Regions from separate parts of the Herbiconiux sp. FW305-C-125 genome, predicted to be linked through region 2. Evidence: predicted binding sites of a transcription regulator. Region 2 holds the regulator's gene; the other holds the start of a gene.
The links. The regulator HrcA, encoded in region 2, represses chaperone genes, less so after heat shock. The targets are predictions, from matches to a motif close to TTNGCACTCGNNNNNNNCGAGTGCNAA.

Region 1 (7,672 bases), on a different contig from region 2:
GAGGAACGGAGCCGGGCGGCGAACGCGTCGTCGACTGCGACCGGCGGGGCGACCGCCGAGAGCGCCGGGATGCCTGCCGTGGCGGCGGCCGCATCCGCCGCGTCGACGAGACCGGGAACGTGCGGGCCGACGATGGCGTCGACCCCGCGGCCGGCGAACGCGGCGACGGCGTCGGCGGCGCGCGTGCTCGAGGTGTCGCCGGCGTCGGCGTGCACAACGATCACCGAGGCGTGCCGCACCCCGCCGGCTTCATCGATGTCGCGCGCCGCCAACTCGACGCCGGCGAGCGCGCCCGCGCCCCAGGCGGCGTCGGGACCGGTGAGCGGCACCAGCGCCCCGATGGTGAGCACGCCGTCGCCGGTCGGAATGGGCTGCGCCATCGACGCCACCGGGGTGGGTGTCGCCGGCGGCTCGGGCGACGCGGCAGCCACGCACGCAGCGAGCGCGAGAGGCGCGCCTGCACACAGCATCGCGAGGGCGAGGACACGGGCGGCCCTGCCGCGGGCTCGGCGATGGGGGTGGGTCATGCTCGCCTCAGACTACCGCTGCGGCTCGGCGTCGCCCTCCGCGGCGCGCGATCCGCGGGCGGCGCGCACCATGTCGACGATGAGGATGGCGAGCGACAGCCACACGATCGCGAAGCCCACCCAGCGCGCGACCGGCATGGGCTCGTGCAGGATGAACACCCCGATCACGAACTGCAGGATCGGCACGATGAACTGCACGAACCCCACGTAGACGAGCGGCAAGCGCCGCGTCGACGCGGCGAACAGCAGCAACGGGATCGCGGTCGCGACGCCGGCGGAGACGAGGATGAGCGTGTGCCACACACCCACCGTGCCGAAGACGAGGCCGGTGGTCTGGCTCACCACGACGACCTGAACCACCGCCACGGGTGCGATCCAGAGCGACTCGAGGGTGAGGCCGCTGACCGCATCGACCCGCGGGCCGACGTGCTTCTTCACCAGTCCGTAGGTGCCGAACGAGGCGGCGAGCACGAGCGCGATCCAGGGCACGCTGCCGTGACCCACGGTGAGCACGACCACGGCGATCGCACTGACGGCGATGGCGGCCCACTGCATCCGCCGCAGCCGCTCGCGCAGCACGAGCACGCCGAGGAGCACCGTGGCGATCGGGTTGATGAAGTAGCCGAGCGACGTCTCGACGACCTGACCGCCCAGCGTGCCGATGATGTAGGTCTGCCAGTTGACGTAGATCAGGGCGCCGGCCAGGCCCATCCACAGCAGCAGCCGCGGCTGGCGCGCTATCGCGATGAACGGCTGCCAGGCGCGGGTGACCGTGAGCAGCACCGCGCAGAACGCGAGCGAGAACAGGATGCGCCAGGCGACGATCTCGAACGCGCCGGCCGGCCGCATCAGCAGGAAGTAGAGGGGGAACACGCCCCAGAGCACGTAGGCGATGACGGCGTAGATGAGCCCGGTGCGGAAGCGCTCGGAGGCCGAACCCGCGATGGCGGGGTTCGGTGCGGGCGTCACCGCGTCACTCTACTCCGGCGGATGCGCCTCATCGCGCGGCACCGTTCGCGGCAGACAGAGAACCCGGGCGGCCGAGGCCGCCCGGGTTCCGGGAACTGCTGGGTCGTGCCGACTAGCGGACGACGACCGCGAGCACGTCGCGAGCCGAGAGCACCAGGAAGTCCTCACCGGCGTACTTCACCTCGGTTCCGCCGTACTTGGAGTAGATGACCTTGTCGCCGACAGCGACGTCGAGCGGAACGCGGTTGCCGTTGTCGTCGATGCGGCCGGGGCCGACGGCGACGACTTCGCCCTCCTGCGGCTTCTCCTTGGCGGTGTCAGGGATGACGAGACCGGAAGCAGTGGTCTGCTCAGCTTCGACCTGCTTGATGACGATGCGATCCTCGAGCGGCTTGATGGAGACCGACACGGTTGACCTCTTCTTTCTCAGTTTCAAAACGTCTGGGTTAGCACCCTCACACCGAGAGTGCTAATCCGAGTTTAGGGCTGTTCCTGGCACTCGCGCAACGTGAGTGCCAGTGCTGTGCTGGTTGCGGTGCGGCCCGGCCTTCGCTCGGGCTGCCCGGCAACCAGCACAGTAAGCTAGCCCAGTGGATTCGGGCGAGCTCGCGGTACTGCTGACGCCCGAGGGGCTTCGGTTGCTCGACTCGCTGCCGCTGTACTCGGCGGGTGGATCGGTGCAGCAGGTGTCGGCGCTGCGCAAGGCGGGGCATCCCCCCGAGCTGGTGGCCGCCGTGCTGACGCAGGCGCGGCTGCGCGAGAAGGCCCGCGCCAAGTTCGGGGCCTTCGCCGAGCGCTTGCTCTACACGCCGGCCGGGCTCGAGCAGGCGACGCGACTGAAGGTCGCCGCTCTGCACGCGGGCCGCTTCCGCGACGCCGGGATCGGCGGCGCCGACCCGAGCGCCGGCCCGGGCGCCGGGCGCATCGCCGACCTCGGCTGCGGCATCGGCGCCGACGCGCTGGCAATGGCCGCCCTCGACCTTCCGGTCGTCGCCGTCGAGCGCGACGAGGTCACGGCCGCCGTCGCCGCCTACAATCTCGCCGGTTTCCCGACGGCCGAGGTGGTGCTCGGCGACGCCGAGACGTTCCCCCTCGACGACGTCGCCGCCGTCTACCTCGACCCCGCCCGCCGCACTGCCGGCACGGCTAACACCCGGCGCCTCACCCGCCCGGAGGACTACTCCCCCACCATCGACTTCGCCTTCGGCCTGGCCGAGCGGATGCCCACCGGCATCAAACTCGGGCCTGGCTTCGACCGCTCGGCCATCCCCGCCGCTGCCGAGGCGCAGTGGGTGTCGGTCGACGGGCAGGTGGTCGAGCTGGGGCTGTGGTTCGGGGCGCTGGCACGGCCGGGCATCCGTCGCTCCGCGCTCGTCCTCGACGACTCGGGAGCGGCCGAGCTGAGCGCCGAGGCCGACAGCGCCGACCTGCCGACCCGCGAGCTCGGCGAATACCTGTACGAACCGGATGGCGCCGTCATCCGCGCCCGCCTGATCGGCGCCCTCGGCGAGCGTCTCGGTGCGGGGATGCTGTCCCGCGACATCGCCTACCTCACCGGCGACGAGCTGGTCGCCACCCCGTTCGCCGACGCCTTCCGCGTGCGCGAACGGCTGCCGGCCGGCGAGGCGCAGCTGAAGAGAGCGCTGCGCGAGCGGCGCATCGGCACCCTCGAGATCAAGAAGCGCGGCATCGACGTCGATCCCGCCGCCCTGCGGACGCGTCTCGGCCTGAAAGGGCCGGAGGCCGCCACCCTCATCCTCACCCGCGTGGCCGGAGCGCACGAGGCGCTGCTGGTCGACCGGGTGGCCGGATGAGGGTGACGGCCTCCTGAGGCGCGTCACCAGGCTGCTCAGTAGCTCGAGTACATCGCTCCCGAGCCGGCGGCGGCCACGATCACCACGATGAAGATGATGTAGGCGATGATGCCGAGCACCCACAGCCCCGTGAAGACGTAGGACAGGATGAGGCCGGCCTTGGCGAGCCCGCGGCCCGACTCGCCGGTGCGGTCGATCTGCTTCAGCGAGATGTGGCCCGTCACGATGCCGGCGACCGAGAACACGAAGGCCAGGATGATCGTGACGATGGCGAGGGTGTTCATGGGCGGCGTGGCAGCCGGCGCGTAGCCGTAGTACGGCTGCTGCCCGGGCTGCTGGTAGCCGGGAGGCGGCGCCTGGCCGTAACCCGGGGCGGGCGGCGGGGTCTGGTAGCCCGCGGCCGGCGGCTGCTGGTACCCGCCGGGGGCCGGCTGCTGATAGCCGCCGGGAGCAGGCTGCTGGTACCCGCCCGGCGCCGGGGGCGTCTGGTAGCCACCGGTGGGCGGCTGTGGTGCCGCCGGCGCACCGTACGCGGGAGCACTGGGCGCGGGCGGCGGCGAGTACGCGGGAGCGGCGGGCGCCGCCGGGGGTGCCGGCGGCACCGGCGGGGCCGGCGGAACGCTCCCGGTCTCGGGCGGCGTCACGGGCGGAGTGACCGGCTCGCCGGCCTCAGGGGTGGGGTTGTTCGTGTCGCTCACGGAGAACGCCCTTCTGTTCGGGCCGTTGCCGGCCGCTTTCTGCGATCGTGGAACCAGCGTACGGGCAGACGCCTGCGCGCCGCCCGTGCGGACGGCTCAGTACGTGGTGACGGTGGTGTTCGCGGCCACGATCGCGATCGACACGATGATGAGGATGATGCCGATCACGAGCTCCACCGCGCCGATGATGATGCCGGCGATTGCGAGGCCGCGGCCGGCCTCCCCGGTCTTCTTGATCTGGTTGAGGCCGATCGCGCCGAGGATGATCGCGATCACGGTGAAACCGAGGATGGAGATCACCAGCGAGACGATGGCGAGCACGTTCGTCTTGCGGGCGACGGGTGCGGGCGTGTACGCGGGCGTGGGTTCGGTCACGGGGGCTCCAATGTCGTGGGAAACGATGACGGCACTATCGTGGCAGGGCCGATGAGAAAGTGTCAATGAGCCCCGTCACACGAGGTCGCTCCGGTGCTGCTTCGGGCTCGCGGCAGGCGCTCAGCGCATCTGGATCTCGGTGACCGGCAGCGTCGAATCCGCGCCGAACCCGAGGTCGGAGGGCGCGTGGCCAGCGCCGATCAGCTGCGCCCCGAGCGCGGCGATCATCGCCCCGTTGTCGGTGCAGAGCGACAGCGGCGGGATGCGCAGGCTCACGCTCTGGGCATCCGCTCGCTCGGCGGCCACCTCGCGCACGCGTGCGTTCGCCACCACCCCGCCACCGAGCAGCAGCCGCGGGATGCCGAAGTCGGCACAGGCCCGGAAGGCCTTGGTGAGCAGCACGTCGACGACCGCCTCGCGGAAGCTGGCCGCGACATCCGCCACCGGGATCGGCTCCCCCGCGTCGGCGGCGCGTTCGACCCACCGGGCGACCGCCGTCTTGAGGCCCGAGAACGAGAAGTCGTAGCGGTGCTTCTCGAGCTCTTTGGCCTGCATCAGTCCGCGGGGGAAGCGGATGGCGTCGGGGTCGCCGCCGAGAGCGGCCCGGTCGATCTGCGGGCCGCCCGGGTAGGGCAGGCCGAGCACGCGCGCCACCTTGTCGAAGGCCTCGCCGGCGGCGTCGTCGATGGTCTCGCCGAGGAGCTCGACGTCGTCGACCAGGTCGCGCACGAGGAGGAGCGAGGTGTGACCACCCGAGACGAGCAGGGCGATGGTCGGGTACTCGAGCGACTCGGCCGCGAGCACGTCGGCGCCGACGTGACCCACCAGGTGGTTGACCGCGTAGAGCGGTTTTCCTGTGGCGACGGCGAGGGCTTTCGCGGCTCCGACGCCCACCATGAGGGCACCGGCGAGCCCGGGGCCGCTCGTCACGGCGATGGCGTCGATGTCGCTGAGCCCGAGGCCGGCCTCGGCGAGCGCGGCCTGGAGGGTCGGGTTCATCGCCTCGAGGTGGGCGCGCGCCGCGACTTCGGGCACCACGCCGCCGTAGCGGGCGTGTTCGTCCATCGACGACGCGATCACGTTGGCCAGCAGGGTCGAGCCGCGCACGATGCCCACGCCGGTCTCGTCGCAGGAGGTCTCGATGCCGAGCACCACGGGTTCGGCCGCGTTCATCGGGAGTTCCCTTCTGCCGCGAGCGCCGCGCCCGGGGCGGACAGTTCGGCCCGCATCACGATCGCGTCCACCCCGTCGGGCTGGTAGTAGTCGGGCCGCACGGCGATGTCGGCGAAGCCGAGCGAGACGTAGAGCGCGTGCGCGACCGGGTTGTCGGCGCGCACCTCGAGAAACACCGTCTTCGCACGGCGGGTGGCCGCCTCGGCGAGGAGCCGCTGCATCAGCTGCCGCCCGAGCCCTCGGCCGCGTGCGCTCTCGGCGACGGCGATGGTCTGGATGTCGGCGTCAGCCACGCCGCTCGGGCAGAGCAGGCCGGCGTAGCCCGCGATCTCCGTGCTCGCGCCGTCCGCATCCAACCCCACCAGGTAGTAGCACTGCGGGCTCGCGAGCTCACGCCGCATCGAATCCCGCGACCAGGCGTCGTTCTCGAACGACGCCTCCTCGAGCGCCATGATGGCGTCGAGGTCGCCCTCGCCGGCCCGCCGCAGCTCCCAGCTCACGGGGTCACCCGCTTGCGGGGGCCCGGCATGGTGACGTCGGGCGAGCGCAGGTAGAGCGGCTCGCCGTACTCCTCCGCCGTGCCGCGCTGCTGGTGCAGGAGGGCGACGCGGGCGAGCGCGCCGGCGCTGACCTGGGTGGCGTCGATGCGCTCGAACTCGGGATACGGAACCTCGTCGGGCTTGCAGAGCGCCGGGCCGTCGGAACGCACCGGAGCGTCGTCGTCGAGGTCGTAGCTCGACCAGTAGACCTCGCGGCGGCGGGCATCCGTCACCACCAGGAGCGGACCGCGCGCACCGGCCGACCACTCCTCGAGCGCGACGGCGTCATGGCTGACCACCGAGAGCACGGGCCGGTCGATGCCGAGCGCGAATGCGCGGGCGGCCGCGATGCCGACCCGGAGGCCCGTGAACGGCCCCGGCCCCATGCCCGCGACGACGGTGCGGATGCGCGCCGGGGGCACCCCGGCGTCGTCGAGCACCCCCGCGATCATCTCCCCGATCACCTCGGCGTGGCGCATGGTGTCCTCGGTGGAGCGCTCGGCGAGCACCATCTCGCCATCGGCCACGGCGACCGAGGTTCCGGCGGAGGTATCGATGGCGAGGAACACACATCGAGCCTAACGCGGCCCGCGCGCCGCCCAGCGCCCCGCGGGGTCGCGCAAAGTGTTCTTTCCAGCGGTTGGGGTAGCCCGTTTGCGCGACCCCGCGAACGCGCTCAGACCCAGCGCGGGCCGGAGCCGTGGATGCGCACGGCGCGCGGTTCGATCGGCTCCTCCGCGGCGGCACCGGGGTCGGCGGCGGGGCCGCCGCCATGGGGGCGGTCGATCTCGATCGCGAGGTACGAGTCGGTCAGCGCCTCGATGAGGCCGGCGCCCCACTCCACCACCACCACCGAGTGCGCGAAGTCGATGTCGAGGTCGTCGAGCTCGAGCGCACTCCCCAGGCGGTAGGCGTCGACGTGCACGAGCGCCGGGCCGCCCGAGAGCGACGGATGCGTGCGCGCCAGCACGAAGGTCGGGCTCGTCACCGGCCCCCGCACGTCGAGCCCGTCACCGAGCCCGCGGGTGAACGTCGTCTTGCCCGCCCCGAGGTCGCCCGAGAGCAGCACCACGTCGCCCGCGCGGAGGAGCGCCGCCACCCGCCGCCCGAGCGCGTGCATCTCCTCTGGCGTCGCCACCTCGAGCTCGGGTTCGAGGCCGGCCACGGCGCCCCGCGCATCCGTCACGATCCGGACTCCGGAGTGGGCGCCGACGCGGCGTCCCGGTGCTCACCGCGGTACACGCGTTCGACGCGCGCGCCGACCCGCGCGACGATCTCGTCGCCGATGGTGTCGGCGTAGCCGGCCCAGTCCTCCGCCGTCGGCTCGCCGTCGTCGCCCTCACCGAACACGATCACCTCGTCCCCGGCGGAGACCTCGTCGTCGCCCACGTCGACGACGAACTGGTCCATCGCGATGCGCCCGGCGATCGGGTAGCGGCGCCCGTTGATCCAGACCTCGCCGCGGCCGGTCGCGACCCGCGGGATGCCGTCGGCGTAGCCGAGCGGCACCAGCGCCAGCGTCGACTCCCGCGCGGTGCGGTACACCAGCCCGTAGGAGATGCCGTGGCCGGCCGGAA
Region 2 (7,672 bases):
ACGTCGACTTCACCTACGAGGTGAGCCGCAGCCTCGCCGCCTGCGAGGGCGCCATCCTGCTGGTCGACGCCGCTCAGGGCATCGAGGCCCAGACCCTGGCGAACCTCTACCTCGCGCTCGAGAACGACCTCACGATCATCCCGGTGCTCAACAAGATCGACCTCCCGGCGGCCGATCCCGACAAGTACGCGAAGGAGCTCGCGAGCCTCATCGGCGGCAGCCCCGACGATGTGCTGCGGGTCTCCGGCAAGACCGGGCTCGGCGTCGAGGCCCTGCTCGACCGCGTCACCGAGCTCATCCCGGCGCCGGTCGGCGACCTCGCGGCGCCGGCCCGCGCCATGATCTTCGACTCCGTCTACGACGCCTACCGGGGCGTGGTCACCTACGTGCGCATGATCGACGGCAAGCTCAGCCCGCGCGAGCGCATCCAGATGATGTCGACGAGGGCCACCCACGAGATCCTCGAGATCGGCGTCTCCAGCCCCGAGCCCACCCCCTCCAAGGGTCTCGCGGTCGGCGAGGTGGGCTACCTCATCACGGGCGTGAAGGATGTGCGCCAGTCGAAGGTGGGCGACACCGTCACCAGCGCCGCGAAGCCCGCGACCGAGGCACTGCCGGGCTACACCGAACCGCTGCCGATGGTGTTCTCGGGCCTGTACCCGCTCGACGGCACCGACTACCCGGCGCTCCGCGAGGCGCTCGACAAGCTGAAGCTCAGCGACGCCGCCCTCGTGTACGAGCCCGAGACATCCGTGGCTCTCGGCTTCGGCTTCCGCTGCGGGTTCTTGGGGCTCCTGCACCTCGAGATCATCTCTGAGCGCCTCGAGCGCGAGTTCGGTCTCGACCTCATCGCCACCGCACCCAGCGTGATCTACGAAGTGATGACCGAAGACAAGAAGACCATCACGGTCACGAACCCCAGCGAGTTCCCGGGCGGCAAGATCGCGAGTGTGAAGGAGCCCGTGGTGAACGCCGCGATCCTCGCGCCGAAGGACTACGTGGGCGTCATCATGGAGCTCTGCCAGAGCCGGCGCGGCACGCTGCAGGGCATGGAGTTCCTCGGTGAAGACCGGGTGGAGATCAAGTACACGATGCCGCTCGGCGAGATCGTGTTCGACTTCTTCGACAACCTCAAGTCGAAGACCGCCGGCTACGCGTCGCTCGACTACGAACCCGCCGGCGAGGCGGAGGCCGATCTGGTGAAGGTCGACATCCTGCTGCAGGGCGAGCAGGTGGATGCGTTCAGCGCCATCGTGCACCGCGACAAGGCCTACGCCTACGGGGTGCTGATGACGGGGCGCCTCCGCGAGCTCATCCCGCGCCAGCAGTTCGAGGTGCCGATCCAGGCGGCGATCGGCGCCCGCATCATCGCGCGCGAGTCGATCCGTGCCATGCGCAAAGACGTTCTCGCCAAGTGCTACGGCGGTGACATCACCCGCAAGCGCAAGCTGCTCGAGAAGCAGAAAGAGGGCAAGAAGCGCATGAAGATGGTGGGCCGGGTCGAGGTGCCCCAGGAGGCCTTCATCGCGGCCCTCTCGGGCGACACCGAGAAGAAGGACAAGAAGTGACCGTGGCCGATGCGCTGCCCGCCGCCGCTCCGCGCGATGCACCGCTCAGCTACGCGGCCGTCGGCGCGACGCAGGCGCCCGACCTGCTCTACTACCCGCCGAAGGGCTTCCGGCCGATGGAGCGCCAGGCGCGCATCGGCTCCGGTGCAGCCCGCTTCGAGACCGCGAGCGCGAAGCTCATGGCGTGGGGTGTGCAGCGCGGTTCGGGGCTGACGGTCGACGACATCCGGATGCCCGCCCCCACCGACACCGACTACGCCGGCCTCGTCTACGACGCCGCCGGCACGCCCGTCCGCCCGCGCAGCGCCGACGCCGAGCAGGCCTACGGCGAAGACGGCACCCCGCTCGTCACACCGGGGATGACGGCGGTCGTGGGCATCCGTCTGCTCGGGCGCACCGTGGCCGCGCCCGTGCGGGTGGTCTACCTCCTCGACGAGCCCGGTCGGCGCGGCTTCGCCTACGGCACCCTGCCCGGCCACCCCGAGTCGGGCGAGGAGCTCTTCGCCGTCGAACACCGCAGCGACGACTCGGTCTGGGTCGTGGTGCGCGCCTTCTCCCGGCCCTCGTCGTGGCTGTACTGGCTGGGCTACCCCGTGCTCCGGGTGATGCAGGAGCGCGCCACCCGCCGGTACCTGCGCTCGCTGTCGCCCGCGCGGGGCGTCTAGGGTCATGCCCTCCACTCTCCCGCTGGGAGATCCGGCGCCGGTCGACGGGCTGCTGCCTGCGTCGGCGGCCGCAGCCGCAGCCGCAGCCGCCGACGCCGGTGCTGACGTGCCCCGCGGCTTCGGGCTCTACGTGCACGTGCCGTTCTGCCGTGTGCGCTGCGGCTACTGCGACTTCAACACCTACACGGCCACCGAGCTCCGCGGCGTGCGGCAGTCGGACTACGCGAGCCAGGCCATCGCCGAGATGCGGTTCGCCGCGGGGGTGCTCGACGCATCCGGCCAGCCGGCTCGCCCGCTGGCCACCGTGTTCTTCGGCGGCGGCACACCCACCCTGCTCCCCGCCGGGCAGCTCGTGGCGATGCTCGCCGCCGCCCGCGACACCTGGGGCATCGCCCCGGGAGCCGAGGTCACCACCGAGGCCAACCCCGACTCCGTCGACGCCTCCTACCTCCGGACGCTCGCGGATGCCGGCTTCACCCGGGTGAGCTTCGGCATGCAGTCGGCGGTGCCGCACGTGCTCGCCACCCTCGAGCGCACGCACGACCCCGAGCGCATCCCGGATGTGGTGCGCTGGGCCAAGGACGCCGGTCTCGACGTCAGCCTCGACCTCATCTACGGCACCCCGGGCGAGAGCCTCGACGACTGGCAGCGGTCGATCGACGCGGTGCTGGCCGAGCGGCCCGATCACATCTCGGCCTACGCGCTCATCGTGGAGGAGGGGACGAAGCTCGCCCGCCAGATCCGGTCCGGACAGGTGGCCGCGCCCTCCGACGACCTGCAGGCCGACATGTACGAGCGGGCGGATGCCGCGTTCGGAGCCGCAGGCTACGAGTGGTACGAGGTGAGCAACTGGGCCCGCGACGCGGAGCACCGCTCGCGCCACAACCTCGGCTACTGGGTGGGCAACGACTGGTGGGGGATCGGTCCGGGGTCGCACAGCTACGTCGGCGACACCCGATGGTGGAACGTGAAGCACCCGGCGGCGTACGCGCAGCGCATCGCGGCGGGGGAGTCGCCCGCGGCCGGCCGCGAGACGATCAGTGCGGATGCGCGCGAACTCGAGCGCATCCTCCTCCTCACCCGCGTGCGCGGCGCTCTGCACCTGCGCACGCTCGCGCCCGAGGCGCGTCCCGCCGTGGCCGCTCTCATCGCCGAGGGTCTCATCGACGGCCCGGCTGCCCTCCGCGGCACCCTCGAGCTCACCCTGCAGGGCCGGCTTCTGGCCGACGCGGTCGTGCGCCGCCTCACCTGACGCCTCGACCCCTCAAGCAACGGCGAACGGCGTGTCCGTTCCCGTCGCCTTTGGGCGAAGCCCAACCGAAGACGGGAACGGACACGCCGTTCGCCGTTGCGCCTCCGCTTACTTGATGAAGCGGAAGTTGAAGAAGTAGCGGTAGGTGCCGCCCTGGTTCACCTTGATGCCGGCGATGATCGCGAAGATGAGGCCGACGATCTGCACCGCCCAGGCGAGGAAGTAGAACAGGAAGCCGATGAAGATGAACGCCGTGATCGTGCCGATGATGTAGAGGCCCACGACGAAGATCGCCACGGTGATCTGGAAGTTCAGGGACTCCTTGGCCTCCTGGTTGGTCAGCGGACCGCGGTCCTTGAACACCAGCCAGATGATCAGCGGCGGGATCCAGCCGAGGATGCCACCGAGCTGTCCGAGGAAGGCCCACTGCTTGTCCTCGGCGGGCGACAGCGGAGCGCCCGCGGGCGCCTGCTGGTAGCCCGGCTGCTGCTGGTAGCCCGGCTGGGGCTGCTGGTACCCGGGCGGCGGGGCCTGGTAGCCGGGGGGAGGTGTCGGCTGTCCGGCCGGGGGAGTGGGCTGGCCGGCGGCCGGGTCGTACGGCGGTGTTGCGTTGGGGTCAGTCATGTCTCGCCCTTTCAGACGTGGGATGCACGGGCTCGTGCACAGAGACAAGATAGCGCCCGGGCTGACGGGCAGCAATGATTTCCGCTCAGGGTGTTCGCATCCCCCGCGTCATAATCGGAGATATAATTGGCACTCCGGTGTGGTGAGTGCCAATACGAGGAGGGTGCGATGGTCTCGGAACGCAGCCTCGAGGTGCTCAGGGTGATCGTGCAGGACTATGTCGCCTCGCGCGAGCCGGTCGGTTCGAAGAGCATCGCCGAGCGGCACTCCTTCGGCGTGTCGGCCGCCACCATCCGCAATGACATGGCGCTCCTCGAAGAAGAGGAGCTGATCACCGCCCCGCACACCTCCAGCGGCCGGGTGCCCACCGACAAGGGCTATCGCCTCTTCGTCGACCACCTCGCCGACCTCCGGCCGCTCAGTCCCGCTCAGCGGCACGCCATCGAGACCTTCCTCGACTCGAGCGTCGACGTCGACGACGTGCTGGCCCGCACGGTGCGCCTGCTCTCCCAGCTCACCCATCAGGTGGCCCTGGTGCAGTACCCCTCGCTCTCCCAGGCGCGCGTGCGCCACGTCGAGGTGGTCTCGCTCACCCCGCGGCGCCTGATGACCGTCGTCATCACCGACAGCGGCCACGTCGATCAGCGCGTGGTCGACGTGCCGGCCGAGATCGACGACGCGCTCATCGCCGAGTTGCGCACACGCTTGAACGAGGCCGTCGGCGGACTCGGCCTCACCGAAGCCGCCAGCGCGCTCACCGGCGTCGCCGACCGCTTCCCGCCCGAGCACGCCCCGACGGTCTCGGTGGTGGCGGGCATCCTGCGCGACCAGGTCACGGCCAACCGGCAGGAGAAGCTGCTCATCGCCGGGGCGGCCAACCTGGTGCGCACCGAGGACGACTTCCACGGCAGCATCCTCCCCGTGCTCGAGGCGGTGGAGGAGCAGGTGGTGCTGCTGCGGCTGTTCAGCGAGATGGAGGCCGACCAGCGCGGTGTCACCGTCTCGATCGGCCGCGAGAACGAATCGTTCGGCCTCGGCGAGACATCCATTCTCGCCTCCGGATACTCCGGGATCGGCACCTCGGTGTCCCGCCTCGGGGTGCTCGGCCCCACCCGCATGGACTACTCGAGCAACATCTCGGCGGTGCGCGCGGTGGCGCGTTACCTCTCCCGCACCCTCGGAGACTCGGGCAGCGCAGACTGACCGTTCCTCCGCCACGGCTACACGACCCTCACCGATACGAAGGAGAAGCCCCCGGTGGCTGACCATTACGACGTGCTCGGCGTCTCGCGCGAAGCGACGCCCGAGGAGATCAAGAAGGCCTACCGCAGGTTGGCCCGCGAACTGCACCCCGACGTGAATCCGAGCCCGGATGCGCAGGAGAAGTTCAAGCAGGTCACCCACGCCTACGACGTGCTGAGCGACCCTGGGCAGCGCCGCGACTACGACCGCGGCCCACAGCCCGGCTTCGGCGGCGGCGCGCAGGGCTTCGGCGGGTTCGGGGACATCTTCGAGACCTTCTTCGGCGGCCAGGGCGGCGCCTCCCGCGGCCCGAAATCGCGGGCCGAGCGCGGGCAGGATGCGCTGCTCCGGGTGGAGGTCGACCTCGGCGAGGTCATCTTCGGCACCCACCGCGACCTCGAGGTCGACACCGCCGTGATCTGCGAGACCTGCAACGGCTCGTGCTGCCAGCCGGGCACCTCCCCGGTCACCTGCGACATCTGCGGCGGCTCCGGCTCCATCCAGCGCACCGTGCGCTCCCTCCTCGGCAACGTGGTGACGAGCGCACCGTGCGGCACCTGCCGCGGCTACGGCACGGTCATCCCGAACCCGTGCCCCACCTGCCAGGGTCAGGGCCGGGTGCGCGCTCGTCGCACCATCCCGGTCGACATCCCCGCGGGCGTCGACACCGGCCTCCGCCTCCAGCTGCCCGGCCAGGGCGAGGTCGGCCCGGCCGGCGGCCCGCAGGGCGACATCTACCTCGAGATGAAGGTCAAGCACCACGACGTCTTCTCGCGCAACGACGACGACCTGCTCTGCACCCTCGAGGTGCAGATGTGGGACGCCGTGCTCGGCACCACCACCACCGTCCAGGCGCTCGACGGCGACATCGAGATCGAGATCAAGCCCGGCACGCAGAGCGCCGAGGTCATCACGGTGAAGAACCGCGGCGTCACGCACCTGCGCGGCAACGGCCGCGGCGATCTTCGGGTCGGGGTGCAGGTGGTGACGCCCACGAAGCTCGACCACAAGCAGAAGGAGCTCGTGAAGCAGCTCGCCGATGCGCACAAGTACCCGGCGCCCACCCTCGGGCACTTCCAGCAGGGCTTGTTCGCGAAGCTCCGCGACCGCTTCCTCAACGTCTGACCCGCGCCCGATGAGCTCGCTCTTCCTCCGCGACGACCTGGCCTCCGTGCCGCACGGCCTGGGCGACGTCGTCGTGCTCTCGGGCGACGAGGCGCGGCACGCCGCCACGGTGAACCGGATGCGCGTGGGCGAGCACACCGCCATCGGCGACGGCCGCGGGCTCGTCGTCTCGGGGGTGGTCACCCGGGTCGAGGCGCGTGAACTCGAGCTGGCGGTGGAGACGGCGGTCCGGCATCCGGAGCCCTCACCACCCCTCGTGCTCGTGCAGGCGCTCGCGAAGGGCGACCGAGACGAGCTCGCCGTGCAGACGGCGACCGAGCTCGGGGTCGCGGCGGTCGTGCCGTGGCAGGCCGAGCGTTCGGTGTCGCGCTGGGCCGGAGCGAAGGTCGCCAAGGGCGTCGAGCGCTGGGGCGCGATCGTGCGGGAGGCGGCGAAGCAGTCGATCCGGCCGTTCGTGCCGACCGTGAGCGGGCTGGCCGACCTGCGCGCGTTGGAGGCGCTGGCGGCGGAGAGCCGGATGCTCGTGCTCGAGCCGACCGCCGAGCTCCGCCTGAGCGAGGTGGCCGGCGCGCTCGCGGCCGAGGAGAGCGCGGCGCCGGTGGTGCTCGTCGTCGGCCCCGAGGGCGGCATCTCCCCACGGGAGCTGTCCGCGCTCGCGGCGGCCGGTGCCCGTTCGGTGCGGCTCGGCACCGAGGTGCTGCGCACCTCGAGCGCGGGGCCGGCCGCGCTGGCGGTGCTGAACGCGTCGCTCGGCCGCTGGTGAGCCGCTCCACTCCTGCACAGGCACGCTCGTAGCGAACCCGGTACGCGGAGTTGTCAACACCCGGTCCGTTTATGGGGTGCCAAAACTAGACTGGAGCCATGTCCACCGAAACCGACTCGCCGTCGATCTTCAGCCGAATCGTCGCCCGGGAGATCCCGGCGACCATCCTCGCCGAGACCGATCGGGTCATCGCGTTCCCCGACATCGCGCCCAAAGCGCCCGTGCACGTGCTGGTCGTGCCGAAGACCGAGCAGTACCGCAACGTGGTCGAACTGGCCGCCGGTGACCCCGGCCTCCTGGCCGAGGTCGTCGCGGTCGCCAACTCCCTCGCTGCCGAACTGACCGACGGCGACTTCAGACTCATTTTCAACACCGGCGCGAACGCCGGACAGACCGTCTTCCACGTGCACGCCCACGTGCTCGGGGGCGGCCT

Region 1: a site for HrcA is predicted at 1,989-2,015, ahead of groES (co-chaperone GroES). Genes of this name have one in related genera too.

Annotation. Positions count from the first base shown of each region.
Region 1 covers NZ_JBYSYO010000001.1:959,757-967,428, forward strand. The annotation lists gene AC3WLB_RS04920 (ABC transporter substrate-binding protein) at 1-527, opposite strand, end outside; gene rarD (EamA family transporter RarD) at 540-1,496, opposite strand; gene groES (co-chaperone GroES) at 1,609-1,905, opposite strand; gene AC3WLB_RS04935 (THUMP-like domain-containing protein) at 2,087-3,310, shown strand; gene AC3WLB_RS04940 (DUF4190 domain-containing protein) at 3,346-4,008, opposite strand; gene AC3WLB_RS04945 (DUF4190 domain-containing protein) at 4,105-4,383, opposite strand; gene tsaD (tRNA (adenosine(37)-N6)-threonylcarbamoyltransferase complex transferase subunit TsaD) at 4,504-5,556, opposite strand; gene rimI (ribosomal protein S18-alanine N-acetyltransferase) at 5,553-6,056, opposite strand; gene tsaB (tRNA (adenosine(37)-N6)-threonylcarbamoyltransferase complex dimerization subunit type 1 TsaB) at 6,053-6,664, opposite strand; gene tsaE (tRNA (adenosine(37)-N6)-threonylcarbamoyltransferase complex ATPase subunit type 1 TsaE) at 6,772-7,281, opposite strand; gene alr (alanine racemase) at 7,278-7,672, opposite strand, start outside.
Region 2 covers NZ_JBYSYO010000003.1:86,297-93,968, reverse strand. The annotation lists gene lepA (translation elongation factor 4) at 1-1,568, shown strand, start outside; gene AC3WLB_RS10765 (DUF1990 domain-containing protein) at 1,565-2,233, shown strand; gene hemW (radical SAM family heme chaperone HemW) at 2,238-3,485, shown strand; gene AC3WLB_RS10755 (DUF4870 domain-containing protein) at 3,594-4,109, opposite strand; gene hrcA (heat-inducible transcriptional repressor HrcA) at 4,278-5,312, shown strand; gene dnaJ (molecular chaperone DnaJ) at 5,367-6,476, shown strand; gene AC3WLB_RS10740 (16S rRNA (uracil(1498)-N(3))-methyltransferase) at 6,487-7,239, shown strand; gene AC3WLB_RS10735 (HIT domain-containing protein) at 7,338-7,672, shown strand, end outside.